One region of the Pseudoalteromonas sp. BSi20495 genome, then DNA from elsewhere that is predicted to be linked to it. Evidence: predicted binding sites of a transcription regulator. Region 1 holds the regulator's gene; each other region holds the start of a gene.
The links. Region 1 encodes LexA, which represses DNA repair genes until DNA is damaged. Its sites were predicted from a motif close to TACTGTATNNNNATACAGTA; they were not measured.
Positions count from the first base shown of each region.

Region 2: the regulator LexA is predicted to act here: its motif matches at 4,885-4,904, upstream of uvrD (DNA helicase II).
Region 3: the regulator LexA is predicted to act here: its motif matches at 1,494-1,513, upstream of P20495_RS12335 (SulA-like leucine-rich domain-containing protein).

Region 1 covers NZ_BADY01000158.1:29,190-37,217, forward strand. Annotated here, with positions in the region: gene hmpA (NO-inducible flavohemoprotein) at 1-1,035, shown strand, start outside; gene P20495_RS02920 (endonuclease) at 1,131-1,784, opposite strand; gene P20495_RS02915 (TonB-dependent receptor) at 1,977-4,688, opposite strand; gene P20495_RS02910 (hypothetical protein) at 5,112-5,492, shown strand; gene P20495_RS02905 (PaaI family thioesterase) at 5,503-5,943, opposite strand; gene lexA (transcriptional repressor LexA) at 6,111-6,728, shown strand; gene coxB (cytochrome c oxidase subunit II) at 7,197-8,028, shown strand, end outside.
Region 2 covers NZ_BADY01000185.1:4,249-12,276, reverse strand. Annotated here, with positions in the region: gene P20495_RS00535 (hypothetical protein) at 1-504, opposite strand, end outside; gene P20495_RS00540 (GNAT family N-acetyltransferase) at 608-2,677, opposite strand; gene uvrD (DNA helicase II) at 2,655-4,820, opposite strand; gene P20495_RS00550 (hypothetical protein) at 5,124-5,348, shown strand; gene P20495_RS00555 (YacL family protein) at 5,465-5,833, shown strand; gene dut (dUTP diphosphatase) at 5,886-6,341, shown strand; gene P20495_RS00565 (NUDIX hydrolase) at 6,391-8,028, shown strand, end outside.
Region 3 covers NZ_BADY01000055.1:24,159-32,186, forward strand. Annotated here, with positions in the region: gene P20495_RS12340 (YchJ family protein) at 518-997, opposite strand; gene P20495_RS12335 (SulA-like leucine-rich domain-containing protein) at 1,035-1,469, opposite strand; gene P20495_RS12330 (tetratricopeptide repeat protein) at 1,760-2,224, opposite strand; gene P20495_RS12325 (NCS2 family permease) at 2,342-3,634, shown strand; gene P20495_RS12320 (L-serine ammonia-lyase) at 3,693-5,069, opposite strand; gene P20495_RS12315 (CoA pyrophosphatase) at 5,173-5,748, opposite strand; gene pabB (aminodeoxychorismate synthase component I) at 5,755-7,113, opposite strand; gene P20495_RS12305 (fumarate hydratase) at 7,269-8,028, shown strand, end outside.

The DNA of each region.
Region 1 (8,028 bases):
ACAGGTCGTCAGCAATTTGCACTTTTTAATGCATTGGCTGCGTATGCACAAAATATTGATAATTTAGCCGTATTAAAAGAAGCGCTAACACGTATTAATCATAAGCATACAAGCTTGAATATTTTACCTGAGCATTACCCTATTGTAGGTGCGCATTTAATTGGTACATTAAAAGAGCTTATTCCTGAGCAATTTACTCCCGATGTTGAATACGCTTGGCGCGAAGCTTACGGCGTACTTGCTGATATTTGTATAACCGAAGAAGCTGCTTTGTATGAGCACAGTAAAAATAAACACGGTGGTTGGGCGGGAACTCGCCAATTTAAAATAACCAACAAACAGGCTGAATCAGAACTAGTAACAAGCTTTACACTTACGCCAGTTGATGGCGAAGCTGTTATTACACATAAACCAGGGCAGTATTTAGGTATTAAAGTTAAGCCAGAGGGCGCCAAATATGAAGAAATTCGCCAGTATTCTATTTCACAAAAAAGTAACGCTAAAAACTACCGTATTAGTGTTAAAAAAGAGCTACAGCCAAAGCCTGGTATGGTGTCTAATTATTTACACTCATTAGAGCAAGGCACTATTGTTGAGTTATACCCGCCGGCTGGAGACTTCTTTTTACGCAATAACACAAACCCAGCGGTACTCATTTCAGCAGGTATTGGGCAAACGCCAATGCTGGCTATGCTTGAAACGTTATTAAGTGATAATTCTAATCAAGAGATTATGTATTTACATGCCTGCGAAAATACTCAGCAGCACTCGTTTTCAAAATATTTAAATGATCTAACAGCGCAGAATAACCACTTGCAAACAATAACGTGGTTTAATCAAGCGACAGAGGGCGCTGACTTTACTGGGTTAATGAGCTTAAACGCAGTACAAGCACAGCTACCATTGAGTAATGGCGACTTTTACTTGTGTGGCCCTGCGGGGTTCATGGCATTTATAAAAAACCAGTTACTTGGGCTCGGTGTTAAAAGTGAGCATATTCATTACGAAATATTTGGCCCGCATCAAGACTTATAATACCGTTTAAAAGTGGGCATATTTTAGATAATTATTTAGCCTACTAACTTAATCGCGCACTATAAGGTTTACTCAATAGTGCGCAACCAATTAAATTATAGCTTTTTAGTATCACTTTGCGCTGCAAACGTTTGTTTTTGCCATGCATTAAAGAGCTTTTGTTGCTTATCTGATATCTTTAAACCGTAGGTTTTTTGCATATAAGCATAGGTGTCGGCTATACGTTTTCGCGCATAAACAGGCGGTTCAACTACACGTTGTTTAAAGTTTACTTTTACTTCGCAGCGACCATACTGTGTGGCGTTTTCGCTAAGCATGCCAAATCGATAATTGGAGCGATCGGCATTAATTTCGCCAATAGCTGGCGCTAAGTTGTTTATATCGGCTTCCATTTTTCTAAATTTAGCACTTACTTTTCTACAATTTTTTCGCCCGCCATCTTGCCAACATTGTAGTTGATGACCAAATTCCCACGCCGGAACAATGTGTTCCCACTCAATGCGTAGTGCTCGCACGTTTATCTTACCTGAGCGTGTAAGCGTATTTCTCGGAACGTAACCACAGTTTGCGGGATCTGGAACGAGTTTTTTACCTTCTTTTTTAATGTCGCAGCCGCAGTAGATGCTTTTAGCGTTGTCAGGTAGGGTTTTAATAAGGTGTTTTTTTGCAGTAGAAAAACGGGTGAACTGCTCCGCTGATACCGAAACACACAAAAAACAAGCCAATAAGGCCAGAATAAATCGAGTCATATCCATCACATATGTGAACTACAGGAATGGCTAGTTTAAGCTGTTGATTAAAAAAGATAAAGGAGACTTAGAATTTAGCTTGAAATGGTTACTGGTACTTGCTCTTTTTATTTTTGTAAAAAAGCTGATAGTGCGGGGAAACTATCAGCTTTGTATAAGCTATTTAACCTGAGCTTTGGTTAAGATATTTACTTACATACTATAGCGAATACCTAAAAAGAATTGCCTACCAGTATGGTTATACTCTCGTGGTAAATTAAGTGTTCCGTCACCAGTGGTATACAAGCGCTCGTATTCATCGGTTAAGTTAATAGCTTCAAATGTTACGGTTACATTGTCATTGAGGTTATAAAAAGCAGAAAGGTCATAATGTGCTGGACCTGTTGTTGCTTCTTCAGCATTACCATTACTGCCAGTATAATCAGTAATGTAGTTATCGCGTTTATTCATTGAAACGCGAGCGCCATAATTTTCTTCTTCGTAATAAAGTGTGAAATTATATGAATTTTTAGAAAGCCCCGTTATTTCTCCTGCGGATACGTGAGTGTAGTTAGAAACAATACCGGTATTTTTTAATAACCCCGGTAAAAAGCTAAATGGCTGTTGATATATTAGCTCAATACCTTTAACAACAGTTCCCTTGCCATTTACAGGTACGTAATGGGTGTAGGGTGTTGTTCTTGGGTCAAGTGCACTTGATGGATCGTATTGCGGATCGTTATCAATGAAAGGTAAGTATGCAGGGTCAACTAATTTTTCTTCAGTTGAGCTGGTGATGAAAGTACCTATATCTTTATAAAAACCAGTTAAAGCAAGTAGCGACTCTTCATCAAAATACCATTCGATACCTAAATCAGTATTTGTTGAGGTGAATGGGTCTAAAAATGGATTACCCGCACTGACTGTTCCATTTAAATAGGAGAATGATGGGTTACCTGGGTTTAGTGAGCCAAGGCTTGGACGAGTCATGGTTTTGGATAACCCTAAACGTACAACAACATCTTGCGTTGCATCCAGTGCTAAATTTAAAACAGGTAAAACATTATCGTAACTATTTTCAATTTCAACAGGATCGCTTTGAATAAAGCCCGTTGATGTTGTTTCTGTTTTTACATAACGTAAGCCTACATTTGTTCGTAGGAGCATATCAGATATTTCATATTCAAAATCTGATTGAATATAAGCAGCGATGGTTTCCTCTTCAACTTCCCAGCTTTGTGCACTTCGCGCCGTCCACTCTTTATTGAGTAGTTGTGATTCAATTGCATCAAAATCGGCCACAATAAATTGCGGCAACGTACCATCATAGCCTGAACCATAATCATCGTAAGGCATTAATTGTGAAAAGCCGACGGCTGACTCTTGATCCGGAAATCCATTAATTTGCGATTCATCATAGTTTACTGTTCTATCGTTATAAGCAACCCCACCTTTAATGCTCATAAAGTCTGTTTCGTAAGTTAAATCTAATTTGGCAGTATCATTTTTTCTGAGTACATCCGTAGCACGAAGTCGACCGTCTGTTAAATTAAATGAACTTGCATCTAAATTATCATAGCCATAATCCATCACTGCAGTATTTGCGCTATTTCCAAAATCAATTGAGACGGTATGAGGTGTATTGCTGGTCATATTATAACGATATTGCTCAGAGCGAGCATTTGACTCAGCGGTGCCGATCATTGCATCTAATTTTAAGTAGTCAGATAGGTGGTATTTACCAGATAACACATACTGTTTAAATTTTGTTTTAGATACCTGTTGACGGCTTTCTGCACGGGACTTTACTCCACTAAATGTACCTGCCTGAATTTGTTTTCCATTTTCGGCAACTGTAATAGAGTCTGGAGTGATCTCGCTAAATGTATTTCTGAACATTTCGAAGAAATTATACATCGTACGACTGTTGTCGAGGGTAGAATGCAAGGTATCGAAGGTAATTACTAAGTCATCGTTAGGCGCATACTGTAATGAGCCTGTAAAACCTAATCTATCTTGTTCATTACCAAAAAAATCAGGGCGGGGAAGTCGAGGAGTCCATAGGCAATTTACATCATCAACTTGCTCACCTTCAAATTCACAATTTCCCACATCAGCTGTGCCAATAACGTCAGTATTTGATGTGTCAGCATAGACACCGCCGCCGTCTTTGACGGGGGTTGTCCAGCGAACAGTACCAAAACCTTCTTGGCGAACTGTGCGCTCTGATTTAGCGACAGAGAATAAAGCCCCAAAGGTATCGTCAGCAAATGTATTACTGATCATAAATACCATTCTAGGGTCTGTCTCTTCTGTTAAATCGTTATAGCCTGCCTGTGCCGACGCAGCTACATGAAGACCGGGGGAATCAAAAGGTTTTGCTGAATACATATCGACAGTACCTGCAATACCTCCTTCTTCGGTTGCAGCTGTTGGTGATTTTTGAATATCAACGCGATTGAATAGCTCTGATGCAAAAACGTTGAAGTCAAATGCTCTGCCGCCATTTACACCACCACCCGAATCAGTCCCATCTGTACTAGCAGGAACTTCCATACCATTAAGGGTTGAGCGGGTAAAAGATGGGCCTAAACCACGTAGAGTAATTTGACGTCCTTCTCCTCCTTCTCGCGAAATTGCGACACCAGGGATTCGCTGTAGTGACTCTGCGATATTTAAATCTGGAAATTTACCAATGTCTTCGGCTGCAATTGATTCCGTGGTATTTACTTCAAACCTTTTGGTAGCCAGCGATTTATTAAGTGATGATCTAAAGCCTGTAACTTCGATTAACTCAATTTCACTTTTCTTTTTTATATTTGTTTGTTCGGCTTCTTCAGCACTGATTTGAGCTGTCGTGCTAATTAATAATGCACTAATAATGTAATTAAGTGGCCTGAGAGTGAATCTTTTTGACGTTTTCATTGTGTGTTCCTGCTGAATTTAGGTAATGCCACTCAGTTCAGATTTTACACTTATTTTTTGTGTTATAAGTAAGCGTAAATATGAGTGAGGTGTGTTTGGCTTTATTTAAATACACCTCTTTAAGCAGTGTATTTAACCCGCACACTTAAAATGCCACCGGTGGCATATGAAAGTCAAGGTTATTTTTTATACTTTTTTAAACAATAATTCACTTAATTTTAATCCTCAAAGGTCAACAGGCCATGGAGTTTATAAAAAAGTATTGTTTGTACTTAAAAATGATAAATATTAAATAATGGACTATGAATGCGTAAAACTATCTATTTACCATATAAAACAGCTTATATTACATAGTTGATTTGGTATAAAAGTAAAACTGCGTTAAAGTTTGCGGTGTAATCATTAGAGGATAAATACTAAACAATGTCGGAAATTCAATTTTTAAATGTAGATCTTGAGCTTGAATCAAAGCAAGATATTAGTTTGCTAGTGGCAGACTTGAAAAAAGTCGCGACGATTTTACATTATGACAAAGACGAATACCGTCAATTAGCCCGCATTGAAGCAACAGGTGTAGTAAACACGCCTGACAAAGCAATTAACCATATCTGTGAGCTTATTGAATCGTGTTCGCGTAATGCGTTAAAGCAATGGCTAAGTTGTTCACGTAGAACATTTGATATTGGTTTTGAATCAGGCACATCGCCTAAGTGTTTTAACCAAGCTTTAGATGCAGATACATTATTACGTATATCTGCTATTGGTGCGGGTATGGAAATTACAATTTACCCAATCGAAAAGTAACAGTAAGTAATTATCTTCGCTCTACTACGGCTGCGGTCATTCTTGATACGCAGCAAAGCTCGTTTCGACTATTAGTAATTTTTATTTCCCAGACTGAACTACGCTTACCAATATGAAACGCTTTTGCGGTGGCTGTTAAAGTACCATTACGAGATGCTTTTAAGTGACTGGCGCTAATTTCTTGTCCGACACAATAAAACTGAGTGAAGTCGACTACGAAGTTAGCTGCATAACTTGCTACTGTTTCGGCAAGCACTACGTTGGCTCCTCCATGCACCATGCCCATTGGATTATGATGCGCTGGTATGGCAGGCATAGTTGCTACGAGGTAATCATCACCAATTTCGGTAATTTCAATTCCCATGGTTTTCATTAGTGTACCGTGGCCATTAACGCCTTTCTCTAACTGCTTGCACAACTCTAAAGTGATGGGCTGGTACCAAATACTCATAATATCTCCTTTGCATTTTTAATCATTTATAAACTTAGCTTTAGTTATATCTTTGAAATGTACACAAGTGAAATTACTTTAGCTATTTTAAGGCTTAATTTAAATTTGCGATTTTTATTTAACTGTATATACTCACAGTTAAATGTACTGTATGGAAAACCAGTTGTATGCGACCATTAACGAAGCGCCAAGCTCAAATTCTCGAATTAGTTAAAGTTTTTATTAAAGACACTGGTATGCCTCCTACACGTGCTGAAATTGCACAAACATTAGGCTTTAAAAGTGCCAATGCTGCTGAAGAGCACTTAAAAGCGCTTGCTAAAAAAGGTGCTATTAAGATGAAACCAGGTGCAAGCCGAGGTATTCAACTTGTTGAGGAAGAAGAGCCTGAACAGTTAGGTTTACCTCTTATCGGGCGAGTCGCAGCGGGAGAGCCTATTTTGGCGCAAGAGCACGTTGAGAGTCATTGTAAAATTGATCCATTAATGTTTAAACCTGCTGCTGATTTTTTATTGCGCGTTAACGGTATGAGTATGAAAGATATAGGTATTATGGATGGTGATTTGTTAGCTGTGCATAAAACTCAAGTTGCAGAAAATGGACAAGTTGTAGTTGCTCGTGTTGATGATGATGTTACCGTAAAGCGGTTTGAAAAAGCAGGCCGAAAAGTATTATTGCATGCTGAGAATGACGACTTTTCGCCAATTGAAGTTGATCTAGAAAATGAATCTTTTAATATAGAAGGTTTAGCCGTTGGAGTTATTCGTAACGCTGATTGGATGTAGTTTTTAATTTATTTTTATGAATGCGTGCTTTTTAGCACGCATTTTTGTTTTAACATTAGCACTAAAAATAGGACGTAAACAGCCAACTAATTATTTTAGCTGTAAATTTTTTTGCACTTATATTTTCCCCCTCCGAATGCGTTAAACCCCTTTGTTTTGCTCATATTTTGAACTTTCTGTTGACTAGTTGATTACTGACTTTTTATTAATTACTCAATATCACCTGATTGTTTTTTATACTGAAACTTGCTTGTTGTTCGTTTTTTAGCTAATTATTAATGTGCTGAGCTAATAATAACTCACAGCTTTTTAGTTTTGAGAACACACAATATACACAAACTCGTTGTTGGCGCAGCAAAACCAATCAATATTAAATGAGATTGGCTAAAAAAATAAAAATAACGAATTGGCGTTTAAGCCGTATGCCTCTTCGCTTTGCATTCGCAATAGCATCAAAGGAGCCGTCACATGGGTAAACTGACCTCTACCTTGTGGCTTATATTATGTGTTTTTACGCACCCAGTTTTGGCTAATAGCCAATACAATATGCGCAAAGGCGTAACCGATATAAGCAATAATGTATATCAGCTGCACATGACCATATTTATAATATGTTGTGTGATTGGGGTGATAGTGTTCGCAATTATGTTTTGGGCACTTATTCATCACCGTAAATCTAAAGGGGCTGTACCTGCCCAATTTCACGAAAGCACTAAAGTAGAAATACTTTGGACTGCAATTCCGTTTGTTATTTTAATTGCTATGGCAGTACCAGCCACTAAAACCCTAATTGCAATGGAAGATGCCAGCAAAGCTGATCTCACTATTAAAATTACGGGTTCGCAATGGAAATGGCATTATGAATATATGGGCGAAGATGTAGAGTTCTACTCTATTTTATCTACCCCGCAAGATGAAATCGCGAATCTTGCAGATAAAAATCCTAACTACTTACTTGAGGTTGATAAGCCTCTTGTACTGCCAATAAATCAAAAAGTACGATTTTTAATGACTTCTGACGATGTTATTCACTCTTGGTGGGTACCTGATTTTGCAGTTAAAAAAGATGCGAACCCCGGCTTTATAAACGAAACATGGACGAACATAAACGAAGAAGGTACTTACCGAGGACAATGTGCTGAGTTGTGTGGTAAAGACCATGGCTTTATGCCTGTTGTGGTGGTCGCTAAATCTGAGGCTGATTTTAAAACATGGCTTGCAGATGCAAAGCAGGCGAAGCAGAAAGCAGCATTAGCAGATGCCGCATTACTTGATAAAACCCTCCCAAAAGAAGAGTTAA
Region 2 (8,028 bases), on a different contig from region 1:
ATTACGCTTAATTTTGTCGAGCAGAGCTGATACTTGTTTATGATCACTTTGATTATGGGCTGCTATGGCTGCCTTTGCTGTCTCTAGTAATGATTGGAAAGGCTCGTCAAGCCGAGAGATTGTTAATTTTAAATCTTCATTGTCGGTGTTGAATTCTTTGTAAAACAAAACAAAATCTTGTAGTTCGGCGTCATTATTTGAAATAGAAGCCGAGCTATTTAATACGTTACTTTGAAGGGTATTAAACCAGTTTAATAGTTTGTCTTGCCATATTCTTAGTTGCTTTAGTACATGCGTATTACTTTGTTCAGTTGAGATATTATTTAAAATAATACCTAAATCAAAAACAGGTGTTGGTATATCCATATAATCTTTAACACCAATAAAGCTTTTATTATTGTTTGGTAAAGTTGTTAGATTATTGTCAAAGCGCTCAGTTAATAAAATGTCGAGTATCTTTAGTGAAATTGTTTTGCAGCCCACTTTAAAGTTTATTAATTCCATGCCTTTATCTTAATTTACCTATTAATGCTTTAAGGATAGAACAAATTAAATAAATAGCTTAAAGATGGATAAAATTTAACAGAGATAGGGCAACTAGAAATTATTAGATAGTGCTAGTGAGGTTTTTTATGGCACGTTTAAATTGATTCTCAAGCTGTTTTTTTCCTAATAATCCTAAGTGTTGAATCACTTTTTCATTACTTTCATTTTGAAGTACTAACTTTATTAACAGTTGTTTATCAGACTCTGTTAATTGAGATATACAAGAAGGTGACTGGCTCAGTAACTGCCAAAGAGTTGCAGAGATACTAAATTGAGTGAAGTTACTTTTAGTGAGCAGCGCTAGTCGCTCGTGAGTCTCTCGGCTTATTAACTCGTCGCTAAATCCTTCAATTAGGATATTCACGAGTTGCCAATCTAGTGTTTTAAAGTGTGTTAAAAGAGCATAAAAAAAATCGCTTTTAAACTGCTTTTTCAAAGGTTGAATAATTGTACTTTTGTCACTTAAGCATTTAACCACAAGCGCCGAATGTTCAGCGGTGCTTTTATCGCGTTGATATCCCAGTTTTACAGTATCAAACCCTCGGTTTTGCCAAAAATTAAGTAACTGCGCTGTTGCCCCAAAGCTTGCACCAAGCCAACTACATTGGCTTTTTACCTGCGACTCGCAATAACTAAGTAGCTTTTTACCAAGTCCTATATTGTGGGAACTCGGATCAATCGCTATTCGTACAACGCGAGCGCTCAGTTGCGTTAAACAGTCATTATTAAAGCTAAGTTGTGAGAGTGCTTGCGCCATTAAATGTCCTTGCGGACGGCGCTCTCCACTTATAACCTGTAGGGCAAGGTCTTCACTCAAACCACCTTCTATGGCGATTAAGCATACGCCAACTAATTGATTATTAATTTTGCTAATAAATAGTCGTTGCGATGGTGCGTCTAGTAGTTGGCGTAAGTCGTTGACACTACTTTGGTAGTGAGCCAGTGCAAGTAGGGCAATAACTTGTTGCAGTAAAGGCTCATTGTTTACAAGGGATTGCTGAGTTATTTCGCTATGTACTGGCTGCTCTAATTGATCACTACTTAACTCTATATATTGTGCATCGAGTGCTAGTAGTGTGCGAATGTGTTGCTCAAGAGGATCGTGTTTAGCAAAGCGCAGGGGCTCATCAAGCGTTACAACTTTAGAGGCTTTATAGTGTGCTTTAATATAGTTACTAAAGCGAATGGTATAACCCCTACCATTGCCTTCATACCCAACCAGAGTGCTTGCAAATACTATACGAGGGTAATGAGCTAGCATTTGTAGTAATAACGGAACAGGGATTGCTGCAGCTTCATCAACGAGTAGTAAATTGCACTCAGGTAGTGTGTTTAATAACGCGTCAGGTGCAACGTAGTGCAAGTTGGCGAGCTGTTTATGTTCAGCGTTGTATTGAAGACTTAACTCTTGGGCTAAATGTTTAAAGCTGCTATGGGTCGCTTTAAATTGAGTGCTGCTAATAATTACTTTTTTATCAGCTAATTTTGCGGCTGCTAAGCCAAGTGCTGCCGACTTACCTCTGCCTCTATCAGCATTAATGAGTAAAGGCCTATTGGCACGGCCATTAGCTACTTTTACTATTTTTTCAACGCAGTCTTGCTGTGGCTCATAATCAATTTTATTATGCATTACATAGCTAGCGTTATTACTAATACAGCCATTTTTTTCACTAAAGTGAAAAGCGGGCAACGGTTTAATAATAGTCGCGAAACGCTGATTAAATATGCTGTAGTTAATGTTCTGACCGTGTGATTGCACTGTACTTAATGCGGGATCTTGCCAAGAGGCTAAATCATCTAGTTCAGGCAGTAATAAAAACAGTATACCGCCTGCTTTAACGGTGCCGGCAAGTGCTGCAAGTTTATCAGGGTGCAAACCACTAAAACCATTGTAAACAGCATGAGCAAATTCTTGCCCTAAAATTTGGTGAGTGCGAGTAGGCCAGTACGAATTTTTAATCGCGCACTGCTTTGATACAACAAGTGTATTGTTTTCATCTATTAATGAGTTAAGTATTTCATAACACCAAGCTGGGCTGCCAGTTATTAACACTAGCTGACGATGATACGCGCCAGCTAATTGTTGCTCTAACTCATTTAGGTGTGCTTTATACCGCTTGTAATCGTGCATAGGCCGTTACTAACCATTTACTGCCAAGGTCGTCAAAGTTTACTTGTACGCGAGATTGCGCGCCACTGCCTTCGTAATTAAGTACGGTACCAATACCAAACTTAGCATGCAGTACGCGTTGTCCTAAGTTAAAGCCACTGTCTTCAAATGCGGCATGGCTAACTGATGCGCTAAAACGCCCAGCGGCAGGTGGGCGAGAAACCTGTGTTTTAATACGGATTTCTTCTACGCAGTCTTCAGGGATTTCGCGTAAAAAGCGTGATGGGCTATGGTATTTTTCTTGCCCGTATAAACGGCGACTCTCAGCATGGCTAATATATAACTTATCCATTGCTCGTGTCATGCCTACATAACAAAGGCGGCGCTCTTCTTCTAAGCGGCCAGACTCTTCGTTGCTTTGCTGAGAAGGGAACATGCCTTCTTCTACGCCCACCATAAACACTAACGGAAACTCTAAGCCTTTTGCTGAGTGAAGCGTCATCATTTGTACGGCGTCTTCGTGCTCTTCTGCTTGTCCTTCACCTGACTCAAGTGATGTATGGGCTAAAAAGCCTTGTAGTGGTGAGCTGTATTCTTCGTCTTCAGGTAGCTCATACTGATCACACGCACTAATTAGCTCTTCTAAGTTTTCTACGCGAGCACGGCCTTTTTCACCTTTTTCGGCTTGGTACATTGCCATCAAGCCTGAGGTTTGAATTGTGTACTTGGCTTGCTCATGCAAAGTTAAATCGCTAATTTTATCTTCTATTTGTTCAACGAGTTCTACAAACTTACTTACTGCGCCAGAAGCACGGCCAGATAAATGCTGTTGTTCTACAATTGCTTTTGCGGCATACCAAAGCGGTAACGACTCTGCTCGAGCACAGTCGCGTATATGGCTCAATGTTTTGTCGCCAATACCGCGTGCTGGCGTATTAATTACACGCTCAAACGCGGCATCGTCCTGACGATTACCTACTAGGCGTAAGTACGACAACGCATCTTTAATTTCTTGTCGTTCGAAGAATCGCATACCACCATAAATACGGTATTTTAAGCCTTCTTGTAGCATGGCTTCCTCGAGTACACGAGATTGCGCGTTACTACGGTATAAAATTGCTGCATCTTGTAGGGCATTACCTGCATTTAACCAGCTTCGTAGTTTGCTACTTACAAAGCGTGCTTCGTCTAATTCATTAAATGCTGCATAAATAGAAATTGGCTCGCCATCGTTACCGTCGGTCCATAAGCTTTTACCCATACGCTCTGAGTTATTTTGAATTAATGCATTAGACGCTTTCAAAATAGTTGCAGTTGAACGGTAGTTTTGTTCAAGACGAATGGTTTCTGCGCTAAAGTCAGTTAAAAATCGTTTAATATTTTCGATTTTAGCACCGCGCCAACCGTAAATACTTTGGTCATCGTCGCCTACAATCATGATACTGCTTGTATCGCCTGCAAGTAACTTTAACCAAGCATATTGAATGGTATTTGTATCTTGGAACTCGTCTACGAGCATATGTGCAAAGCGTTGCTGGTAATGACGTAGTAACGTAGGGTTATTTTTTAACACTTCGTAGCTGCGTAGTAATATTTCGGCAAAATCAACTAAACCAGCTCTATCACAGGCTTCTTGATAGGCGGCGTAAACACGCAGCATCATTTGCTCATTAATATCGTATGCTTGAATATCTTTAGGGCGAAGTGCTTCATCTTTTTTGGCGCTAATGTACCAGCCAAATTGTTTAGCAGGCCATTTTTTATCATCGATATTCATCGATTTTAATAAGCGCTTGATCATCCGAAGTTGATCGTCAGAGTCTAAAATTTGAAAGGCTTCTGGTAAGTTAGCTTCACGGTGATGAGCACGTAAAATACGATGCGACAAACCATGGAACGTACCAATCCACATACCACCTACAGGGGCTTTTAGTGTTTCTTCAACGCGGCTGCGCATTTCTTTAGCCGCTTTATTAGTAAAGGTTACGGCAAAAATACTGTAAGCAGATGCTTGCTCAACTTGCATAAGCCACGCAATACGATGAACTAACACTCGTGTTTTACCAGACCCAGCACCTGCTAACACCAGCATGTTTTGTAGTGGGGCTGCAACGGCATCGCGTTGTTTGTCATTTAAGCCATCGAGTAATTGTGAAACGTCCATCGTTACGCCTTTTTAATCAATATTGTGGGCAGTATAACAGGTGTTTTTGTTAGGCTAAATAAAATACTGTTTTTATAAACAGCTATTTATAAAATAGCCTTAAAAACGAGTAACTTGATAATTTTTTGAACAAACAAAAAAGCGTAAACGCACAATAAAAATTGCTAATTTGACCTAAAGTTAGCAAAATTTACTAACTCTCTAAATCTAGGCTAATTTAACTATTTGATTTGTAAGCTTTAATAAATTGGCATAGAGTGTGTAAGTAAATAATTATAAAATCAAATAAATACAGAGGTTAGTATGGCAGATCAAGGTTCTGGCGGTAACGTAATCGCAGCATTATGTAATATATTTTTTCCTGGCTTAGGGCAGTTAGTGCAAGGGCGTATTTTAGCGGCTATATTTTTTGCACTCGCTATTATAATAAGTTACGCACTAATTTATGTGCTTGTAGGTTTTGTACTTGTGCCTATTATTTACTTATGGTCGATTATTGACGCAGCGCGTTATAGATCGCGAAGTTAACGGTTTTAAAGTTGAGTAAAATAGCGCCCATGTGGCGCTATTTTACTTTATATGTCCTGTGGTTTACGGGCGTTTACGTATATAATTACGCAATTAAAGATTTACAGGCAAACCCTATGGAATATCAATTTATTCGCGACCCTATTAGTGGGCTACGTATTAAAATAAGCAGTGAACACGCTATTATTGGTCGCTGGCTAAACGAAGAAATAGGCAAAGACAAAGTAGCTATGGTGCAAGCGCTTATTGCATCGGTGAGTTCAAGCTATGAGCCGCTAACGCTAAAAGGCCAAGAAATAGATTTAATATTAACCAAAGACGAAGCACTGTTTGAAGCCCATGCGCTTCATCAAGACAGTGAAGACCTAATAGCGTATCAAGATGACGATTTAGCGCTTGAAGAAAATGGTTTAAGTAGTGGTTGTGGCTTTGAAGATTTCATTGATTTAATTGATTCATGGCATGAGTTTACGTCTGGTCGTTAAGTTATATTATCTATATTATTTTCATAAATTTATTTAGAGTAGAAAGTTTAAAATGAAAAAAGTTGAATTAAAAATTGTAAATCCTAAAGTCGGTACTGAAATTCTTATGCCAGAGTATGCTACAGATGGCTCTGCTGCTATAGACCTTAGAGCTTGTATTGATGATACATTACAAGTTTTACCGGGTGAGACAAAATTAATTCCTACTGGTATTGCTTTAAATATGCAGGATACAGGAATGGCTGCTACTATTTTACCTCGCTCAGGTTTAGGTCATAAACATGGGATTGTACTGGGTAATTTAGTTGGATTAATCGACTCGGATTACCAAGGAGAGTTGTTCATTTCAGTTTGGAATAGGGGGAGTGATGAATTCGCAATAAACTCTGGTGATAGAATTGCTCAATTGATGTTTATTCCAGTAATTAAAGCTGATTTCGTACTTGTAGATGAGTTTGAAGCAACAGAGCGTGGAGCAGGTGGTTTTGGTCACACTGGTGTGAAATAGAGTAGAAAAGCGTGCAAGTCTTGCACGCTTAAAATTGAAGGAAAAGGAATTGAATAATTTTTTTCAAGCTGTGATTGCTGGCGGGATACTGTTTATTCCCGTTTTATACTCTGTTGGTGATTCAGTAAAAGATAGTTTAATAGCTAACATTATATACTTGGTTATTGTAGGAGGGGTATGTGGATATATTTACAAAAATGGTCTCCCAGGCACATGGTTCGAATTTAAATTAAGGTTTTATAAAGCTCTCAAAAGTAAAGTTATTCGACAGAAGGCAAAAAATAGTCGTTCCCTCAGCGACTTTACAACATGGTTAGCTAAAAACCACCCCTTAGAAAGTCTATTAGCTAACAAACCATTAAAAAACACACACTTTACTCGTTTTACCAATTTTGAAGCTGCTATCTTTATTTTACTTGTTAATAATGACTATGAGTGCATAAATTGTAGCCAGCTTTCATCAGAAGATTTTAAAGAGATTTTTACTAAAGCTTTAAAAGAGTCGTTTTATAAGAGGTTAATGCTCAAAGAGTCCCTGTCGCAAATTATTAAGCCAGCTGATTTAGATAAATTACTTGCCAAGTTTGAAGAACAATTAACTGTAGATAGCGATTTAAGTAATGAAAATACTGGTAATAACTTCTTCACTGATAAGGTTAGGGAGCTATGTGGCGAGGGGGGCGAAATGAAAATATCAATTTTTTCAACTACTTCACAATTATCACACGATATATTAAAAGATTTAAAAGCTTATCAAACAAGTACCACTAAAGTTGATATAGATTTCTACATTTGCAGTCCAAATGTTAAATCAGACTCAGCAATTTTGGAATTAATGAAAGAGTACGAAGTCCCCGTTGGTGCTTTACCATCTCAATTTGTAAAGGTTAGTAATAAAAAAGCACACGTAGAAATGGATATTATCCGTCGTGTATTTAGAGTGTTGCGTTCTTTTAAAGACATTAAAGATAACCAAGAGAGTTATTGTAAAACGTCGGTTTATTTATATAAAAAAAGCTACCCTGGGTGCAAAATTCGCCTTATAGAAAACAAATTTGTTGAATTACAACCAGGCCCATTAAAGTTTGCTAATAATTTATACCGCTTTTGTATTGCGAGCACCGATTCAGAAGTAATAAATACCCTTAGTGATGCTGTTAAAAACTTTAAAGATAGTAATGAAGTTCAATGTATTGAATTATTAAAGCAGCCAATAGAACAGGTCGAAAAGCAGGCATTATTAGAGTTAGCCGAATGGTTACTTTCAAGGGGCATAAAACCAGATGAGTTACCTCATTATGCAACTGATATTTATGCTTCTAGTGGTGATCAGGAAACTCGTACTAGGCTAAAGTTTTTACAAAACAGAATAGGAGCTGCTTATAAGGCTATAAGTAATTTGAGTAACCCTATTAATGAAGAGCTTTATACGGGAAAAAGCTTAGAGCAATCAAACGGGACTGGTATTAGGGAACTAAAAATAGATAATAAAATTAAACATATAACAGTTGCCGCAATTTTTACAAATGATAATAAAATCCTTTTAATTGAAAAAACTAAAAAGTTTTACCAGGGAAAGTACAGCCTTGTTGCAGGGCATGTTGAGCATCAAGATAATACACTCACCGAAGCTGTTACAAGGGAGGTTAAAGAAGAGATAGGTTTGAATACAAGTAACCTAAAATAT
Region 3 (8,028 bases), on a different contig from region 1:
TAACCAACCAATCCGCAATCATGCTTAATCAGTTTGAGGGATTAAATCTGACGCTAACGGCGTTAAAAATTTCTGATATAGGACAATTAAATAACGATTTTTTGTCTTGTTATCGACACGATTCTGTTATCTAAAAATAGATCACTTAATTAAAAGAGTTGGTATAAGTATTTGAACAATATAAATTATCTCATAACCCTATAATACCAACCTGCATAAATATTTGATCAATTTAACGAATTAAATTGCACTATAACGTCGTTAAAATTTTTTATTTAGAACAACTAGATACAAAAACTTTTGCCTAGTTCTAGCGTAATTTTCTTAACGTTAAATAGACCCCATACATAAGCAGATTGGTATAAAATTTTATTTAGAGACGCTGAGTTTTTTGGAAATAAATAACTTTTCGTGCGTATGCGCCACATTAAGTTAAATAATATGTACAAAACTAGAGTACATACCATTTAACTAATTAGTGTATTTCAAAATACCTGATGCCTGGGTAAGTTGAGGTTTATAGGCTATGGCACTTTTTATACTTTTTAGTACTGCCACATGGGCAATCATCGTTCCTGCCAATTTTTATATCTGCAACAGGTAATATAACGCCGTCAGAATATTTCCACTGATTTTTTTCTTTAATGAATTTTGATTGTTCGTGCAATTCACAGTATAAATTATCATAAAAGTAGTGCGCTTTAAATTCTACAAAACCCTGACTATCATCGTGCCCTGAGTCTATAATTGTCAGTTTTATAAAGCGGCAACCATCTGCAAATTCTTTAATTTCTTTAACGGGGTTTTCGGGCTGTTTATCTGTTGTATATGTTTGATAAATATACTTAGCATTTTTGAGTGCATAAGCACTATAACGAGAGCGCATAAGTAGCTCTGGTGTTTGAGGATGCTGTACTGCCAAATGAAAAGGTTCGCAGCAGTCAACATAATTTTGTTGGCTGCCACAAAGACATAATGTTTTATTCAGTGAGGTCATAATTTTGGTGTAAAGCTAAAATGTTAGTTTAACAAGATTATTGAGCTAGTAATATCTCTGTGGTTTGTTTGTTTTTCGTGAAGCAATATAACTTTGTATTTGTTTTACTCATATCCAGAGATAAGCTAGTTAATAGCTGGTTATTAACTATATCAGTCCAAGTAATTACAGCTGCAAAATTACCGTTGTGTAAAGCCGAATTTAATACGTACTCTAGATTCACTAAGTGTTTTTGTCTAATAACGAGTAATTTACTCGTATCGATAGAGCACGAATCAAGTAGCGCTTTACTAGGGACGTGATCGGGTGCGATTAATAATGTCCAAGCATTTAAGCTATTGTATTGATGTAATACTTTTAATAGCTCAAATGTTGCCGAAATTTCATCTTCAATTTCAATTAAATTAACACAATCGCTTTTATTGTCTTGTTGGTAGCTTTTAACTGTTCGTACGGTAATTGGTTGTAACATATCGCCTCACTCACTGGGTTTTTATACAGTATTTACATACAGTAGTTTATACAGTGTTTGTGTGCAAGTGTTTTTTGCTATTTTTTTGTACGATAATTTAAGATTTAGACTTTTTTTAAATTGTCATTTTTTTAAGTTATTAATATTTAATGATTTAAATTTACCTTTATGTTGTTGTTTCCAACTGTGCATTATTGTGTTGAATACTGTATACACCTGTTGAAGGTTGATATGGCAGCTTTAAATAATGATTTCATGTGTAAATTACAGCATAGTTTCGTATGTGTAATTTACTCTTCGTTAGCGTTATTTGGTATTAGGTGAGAAAACTGCAATTGGTGAATTTGTTCATATAAACTTGCAGCGTAGCATTGGGCATCTTTAAAGCGTTTAGTTTCAATGTGTTTACGCAAGTCAGTTAATGCAGTAGTTGCTGGCTCGTGACCTTGACTACTTGATAAGCTTAGCCATGCAACAGCATGAAATACACTTTGCGGAACACCTTGGCCTTTTACAAAAAATAGTCCTAAGTAAAATTGTGCTCGAAGTTCTCCAGACATCGCAGCTAAACGCATCCACTTCGCAGCAAGTGCATTTTGATTGTTTTTTAAATAATACAGTGCTTTGTTCAGTGTATTTTGCTGACTATTTTCGTTAGTTGGCGTTGAGTTAGTGTCGCTAGGTTGCGTGACAAAGGACAGTATATTGTCTAACTGCTGCTCTAAATCTTGGCCTGTCGGTGTTGTTTTTATCATGCTCACTCATTCGTTATGTAACTAAGTCAATAGTTTAGTATATCGCAAGGTAAAATGTCCTGTAAAAGATGATTTTTATGTTAAAATATTGCCACTTTTTACAACCATAAGTCTATTATGCTCGAAGCTTTATTTAAAATTAGTGAGAATGGCTCATCAGTCCGCCGTGAATGCATTGCGGGTATTACTACATTTATCACAATGGTTTACATTGTATTTGTTAACCCTGCCATGTTAGCAGAGGCTGGAATGGATCAGGGAGCTGCTTTTGTAGCAACTTGTATTGCAGCTGCTATTGGTTGTTTTATTATGGGGTTGTGGGCTAATTATCCTTTAGCATTAGCGCCTGGAATGGGGTTAAATGCATTTTTTACATATGGTGTTGTATTAGGGATGGGTTACACATGGCAGGCGGCATTAGGTGCTGTTTTTATGTCTGGGTGTATATTTTTACTTCTAAGCCTGTTTAAAGTTCGTGAGTGGATTATTAATGCCATTCCTTTGGTTTTAAAGCGGGCCATTGCAACGGGTATTGGCGCATTTTTAGCTTTAATTGCTCTTAAAAATGCGGGGATCATCGTTGCCAGCCCTGCAACGTTAGTACAATTAGGTGATATAACTTCAGCTGGCCCATTATTAGCTATTTTCAGCTTTTTTATTATTGCTGCGCTTTTATATCGTAACTTTAAAAGTGGTGTGTTAATTAGTATTTTATTAGTGACCGGTATCGCACTGGCTTTAGGGCTTGTTGAATACCATGGAATTGTTGCTACGCCTCCTTCTATTTTACCTACTTTTATGCAGCTTGACTTTGGTGCTGCACTTGAATTATCTATGTTGAGCGTTATTTTCGCATTTTTGTTTGTGGATTTATTTGATACCTCGGGTACTTTAGTTGCAGTTACTCAAAAAGCAGGGCTTGCTGATGAAAAAGGAAATATGCCTCGGTTAGGAAGAGCGCTAAGTGCTGACAGTACAGCAACAATTGCAGGCGCTATGTTGGGGACTTCTACTACAACATCTTATATAGAGTCTGTTGCAGGTGTATCTGTAGGTGGGCGTACTGGTTTAACAGCAGTTGTGGTAGGTATTTGCTTTTTACTTATGATGTTTTTTGCACCACTTGCGCAAATGGTACCAGCTTACGCAACCGCTGGAGCCATTTTATATGTTGCAGTTTTAATGCTACAAAATCTGAAGTTTGTTAATTGGGATGATATGACCGATGCCATTCCCGTTACAGTCGTTTTACTGATGACGCCATTAACGTTTTCAATTGCTCATGGTATAGCACTTGGTTTTATATCTTATACGGTAGTAAAAGTGTTGTGTGGTAAGCAAGACGAAGTCACAATTAGCGTATGGATTTTAACGGCACTGTTTATTATTAAATTTGCATTTTTGTCTTAAATTTATACAGCTAGATAAAAAAGGCCATACAAATTTGTATGGCCTTTTTTAGTTATTTTTAACATTCAATAATATTAACAGCCAATCCACCGCGAGCGGTTTCTTTGTATTTGGTTTTCATATCATTGCCGGTTTCAAGCATGGTTTTAATCACTTTATCAAGTGATACCTTTTGCTCTCCACTGCCACGAATAGCTAAACGTGAGGCATTAATTGCTTTAATCGCGCCCATTGCATTGCGTTCAATACACGGCACTTGTACTAAGCCACCAACAGGGTCGCACGTGAGGCCTAAATTATGTTCCATACCAATTTCTGCTGCGTTTTCTACTTGCACAACATTGCCACCAACAATTTCTGTTAATGCGCCTGCTGCCATAGAGCACGCAACGCCAACTTCACCTTGGCAACCTACTTCGGCACCCGATATAGAGGCATTCTTTTTATATAAAATACCAATAGCAGCAGCCGTTAATAAATAACGTGTGGCTATATCGCGGTCTACTTCTTTCACAAATGTGTGATAGTACATAAGTACAGCTGGTAAAATACCCGCAGCACCATTAGTTGGTGCGGTAACTACACGGCCACCTGCCGCATTTTCTTCGTTTACGGCAAGGGCAAATAAATCAACCCAGTCCATTGCACGAAGTGGGTCGTTACTGACTTCTATATTTAGTTTTAAGTATAAGCTAGGCGCACGGCGCTTTACTTTTAAGCCGCCAGGTAAAATACCTTCTGTACGCATACCACGGTCAATACAGGCCATCATTACTTTCCAGATATGAAACAGCGTGTCTTTTATTTCATCTTCAGTGCGCAGTGTTTTTTCGTTCTTCATCATCAAGCTTGAAACACTAAGCCCTGACTCTTTACACATTTCTAGTAACTCTTTTGCGCTACCAAATGGGAATGGGGCTGGGTTTTCTTCTCTAATATCGAGGGCTGCTTGTTTTTCGTTTTCAAACTCTTCGTCAGTAACAATAAAGCCACCGCCAATAGAGTAATATACTTTGCTGTAAACTTTTTCGCCGTTGTTTGAGGCGATAATTTCCATTGCATTAGAGTGCTTAGGCAGCGTTTTGCGACGATGAAAAACAATAGCGCCTTGTTTTGGAAACTTAGCTTTGTGTGTTTTGTTTAAATAAATAACCTGATCTTGTTCGATGGTCGCTAAAATGTCGTCGACTAAATCGGCATCTATAGTTTCAGGGTCGTAACCGGCTAAACCAAGAATTACGGCTTTACCCGAACCATGGCCAACACCTGTTTGACCCAAAGAGCCATAAAGCTCTACTTTAATATCGGTAACATTTGCTAATAATTGTTGTTCTTGTAGGTCATTAACAAATAAGCGTGATGCGCGCATTGGGCCAACGGTGTGTGATGACGAAGGGCCAATACCAATGCTAAACATATCAAATGCACTGATCATAATGTGTGTGTCTCTACTTTGTTTTATCAGCACGAAGCTGCTCTTTGAACGGTCGAGCATGATAACGTGGAATTGTGATTGTGTAACTACTAATAACGAAGATTTAAACTGGTAAGGCGAGTTGTTTTGTAAAGTTTTTTATAATGCTTGCAGTCGCACCCCAAAGTAAACCATGCGGCGTTTTAAAACCTTGCAAAATAACCGTTTTCCCAAATCGTTGAAAAGGTAAGGGTTGCCAGTTAGCTTCGTTATTTAGCTCAGTGACCGAGAGCAAAAAGCTCGCTTGTACTTCATTATAGTCATTTTCCCATGTGGTGCCTTTATTAAGTAAACCTACATAGGGGCTAATACTAAAACCCGTTAATGTTGAATACTCAGGTAAGTGACCTATTACATTAACGTTGTTTTGGGCAATATTTAGCTCTTCTTTTAGTTCGCGAAGGGCTGTGGTGCGAAGGGTAATGTCGCTTACTTCAAACTTACCCCCTGGCAAACAAATCTCTCCAGGGTGATGGTGTAAATAAGTAGGGCGTTTACACAGTAAAATATGTGCATGGTTATCTATATCAATAATTGGCAGCATAACAGCGCTAGCGCGTTTTTTACGCGTGTCTTTTAACTGGTTTGGCGCAGCTGTAGGGCTTAACAGAAACCGCGCCATAATGTGTTCACTATTCAAAGCGACCTACTGTTTTAATAAAGGGAGGATTTTATTTACTTTATCGTAAGTTTCTTGATATTCCAATTCGACTTTAGAATCAGCGACTATTCCGCCACCTGCCCAGCAGTAAATTTGCGCTTTGTGGCACACCAAGGTGCGAATAGTGATACTCGTATCCATATTTCCACACGCACTTAAATAACCAATTGAGCCACAATAAATGCTGCGGCGATGTGGTTCTAATTCTTCAATTATTTCCATTGCTCTAATTTTGGGCGCACCGGTGATTGAGCCACCCGGAAAAGCCGCTTTTAGCTGATCGACGGCTGTTTTACCTTCATCAAGTTCAGAGGTTACCGTGCTTACTAAATGATGCACTGCCGGAAAGCTTTCAATAGCAAAAAGAGAAGGGACGTGAACGCTGCCAGGTTTTGCCACTTTGCCTAAGTCGTTACGCAGTAAATCAACAATCATGACATTTTCAGCGCGATCTTTATCTGATGCTGCGAGTATTTGGGCTTGGCGTTGATCTTCCAGCGCATCCGCTTTTCGCGGTAGTGTGCCTTTAATAGGTTTGGTTTCTACAACGTTATTATTTACTGATATAAAGCGCTCAGGGGAAATTGATAAAATAGCCCCTTGAGGGTGATTTATAAAGCTTGAAAACGGTGCTTTATTTGCCTCACGCAATTTAATATAAGCAGCCCAAGGGGAGCCTTCAAACTGAGCGTTGAAGCGCTGCGCTAAATTAATTTGGTAGCAATCGCCACTTTTTAAATACTCCTCAATTTGGGCAAATTTTGTAGCGTATTCTTTTTTACTCATATTTGATTGCCAGTCGCTGTTTAGGGCAAAGGACTGCGTATTAACTTGGGAGTTAACGTGCGTATTTAAATATTGCTCATAAAGCGCTAATCGATCGGTGTTTGGCTGCGATACATAAAACCAGCTTTGTTGCAGCTTGTCGTAAATAAGGGCATCTAAGTAAAGGCCAATAGCCATTTGGGGAAGATTAATGTCTTCAATAGCATGAGTGGGGATGTTTTCAATTGTACGCCCCAGATCGTAGCCAAAGTAGCCAAGCCAGCCGCCGTTAAAGGGTAAATCGTAATCGGCTTTTGTTTTATCAAGGCGTGAAAGCTCATTATTCATAATTTCAAAGCAGTTATCACTACTTTCTATATTATTTAAAAAGCTTTTATTATTTTTTACTTCAAGGGTACTTTGCGGCTCAATGGCAATAATATCAAAACGGCTGTTTATATGATTACTATTTGCAGAATCTAATAGAATTGCGTAAGGCAAATGTGAAAAATGCGCAAAAACGTCAATGCAGTTTTGTGTTATGCCTAATTTAATACAATTTTTTTTATTGTTTAGCATTTACAGCCCCTTTAAGAACTGGCTCGAAACGGGCTGGGAGGGTATCATAAGTCAAATTTTTTGGCAGCACTAAGCTGCAAAAAACAGTGCAAACCACCGTCACCGGTTTGATTTAGATTACGCGACAACGCGTAACGGTAACTTAAGGAACCACTATGAGTACAATTTGTCAGCAAGACTTTATTGATAGCATTGAAGATGCATTGCAATATATTTCGTTCTATCACCCACTTGATTTTGTTCAAGCACTCGAAAAAGCGTACAACAAAGAACAAAGTAAAGCGGCTAAAGACGCCATTGCACAAATTTTAATTAACTCACGCATGTCGGCTGAAGGCAAGCGTCCACTTTGCCAAGATACCGGTATTATTACCTGTTTTGTTAAAGTAGGTATGGATGTTAAGTGGGATAAAACAGATTTAACCGTTCAACAAATGGTTGATGAAGGTACTCGTCGTGCATATTTGAATCCAGATAACCCTTTACGTGCATCTATAGTTGCAGACCCTGCAGGCACGCGTAAAAACACGAAAGATAATACGCCTTCGGTTGTGCATATTGATTTAGTGGCTGGTGGTAAAGTAGAAGTAATGGTTGCGGCTAAAGGTGGCGGCTCTGAAAACAAAAGTAAAATGGTTATGTTAAACCCGTCAGATGATGTTGCTGAATGGGTAGAAAAAACACTACCAACAATGGGTGCTGGTTGGTGTCCGCCAGGCATGCTAGGAATAGGTATTGGTGGTACGGCTGAAAAAGCGGCAGTAATGGCTAAAGAGTCGTTAATGGACCCGGTTGACATCCATGAGTTAATGGAACGCGGCGCAGAAACAACAGAAGAAAAACTACGTTTAGAAATTTTTGACCGTGCTAATAAATTAGGTATTGGTGCACAAGGGTTAGGCGGTTTAACAACGG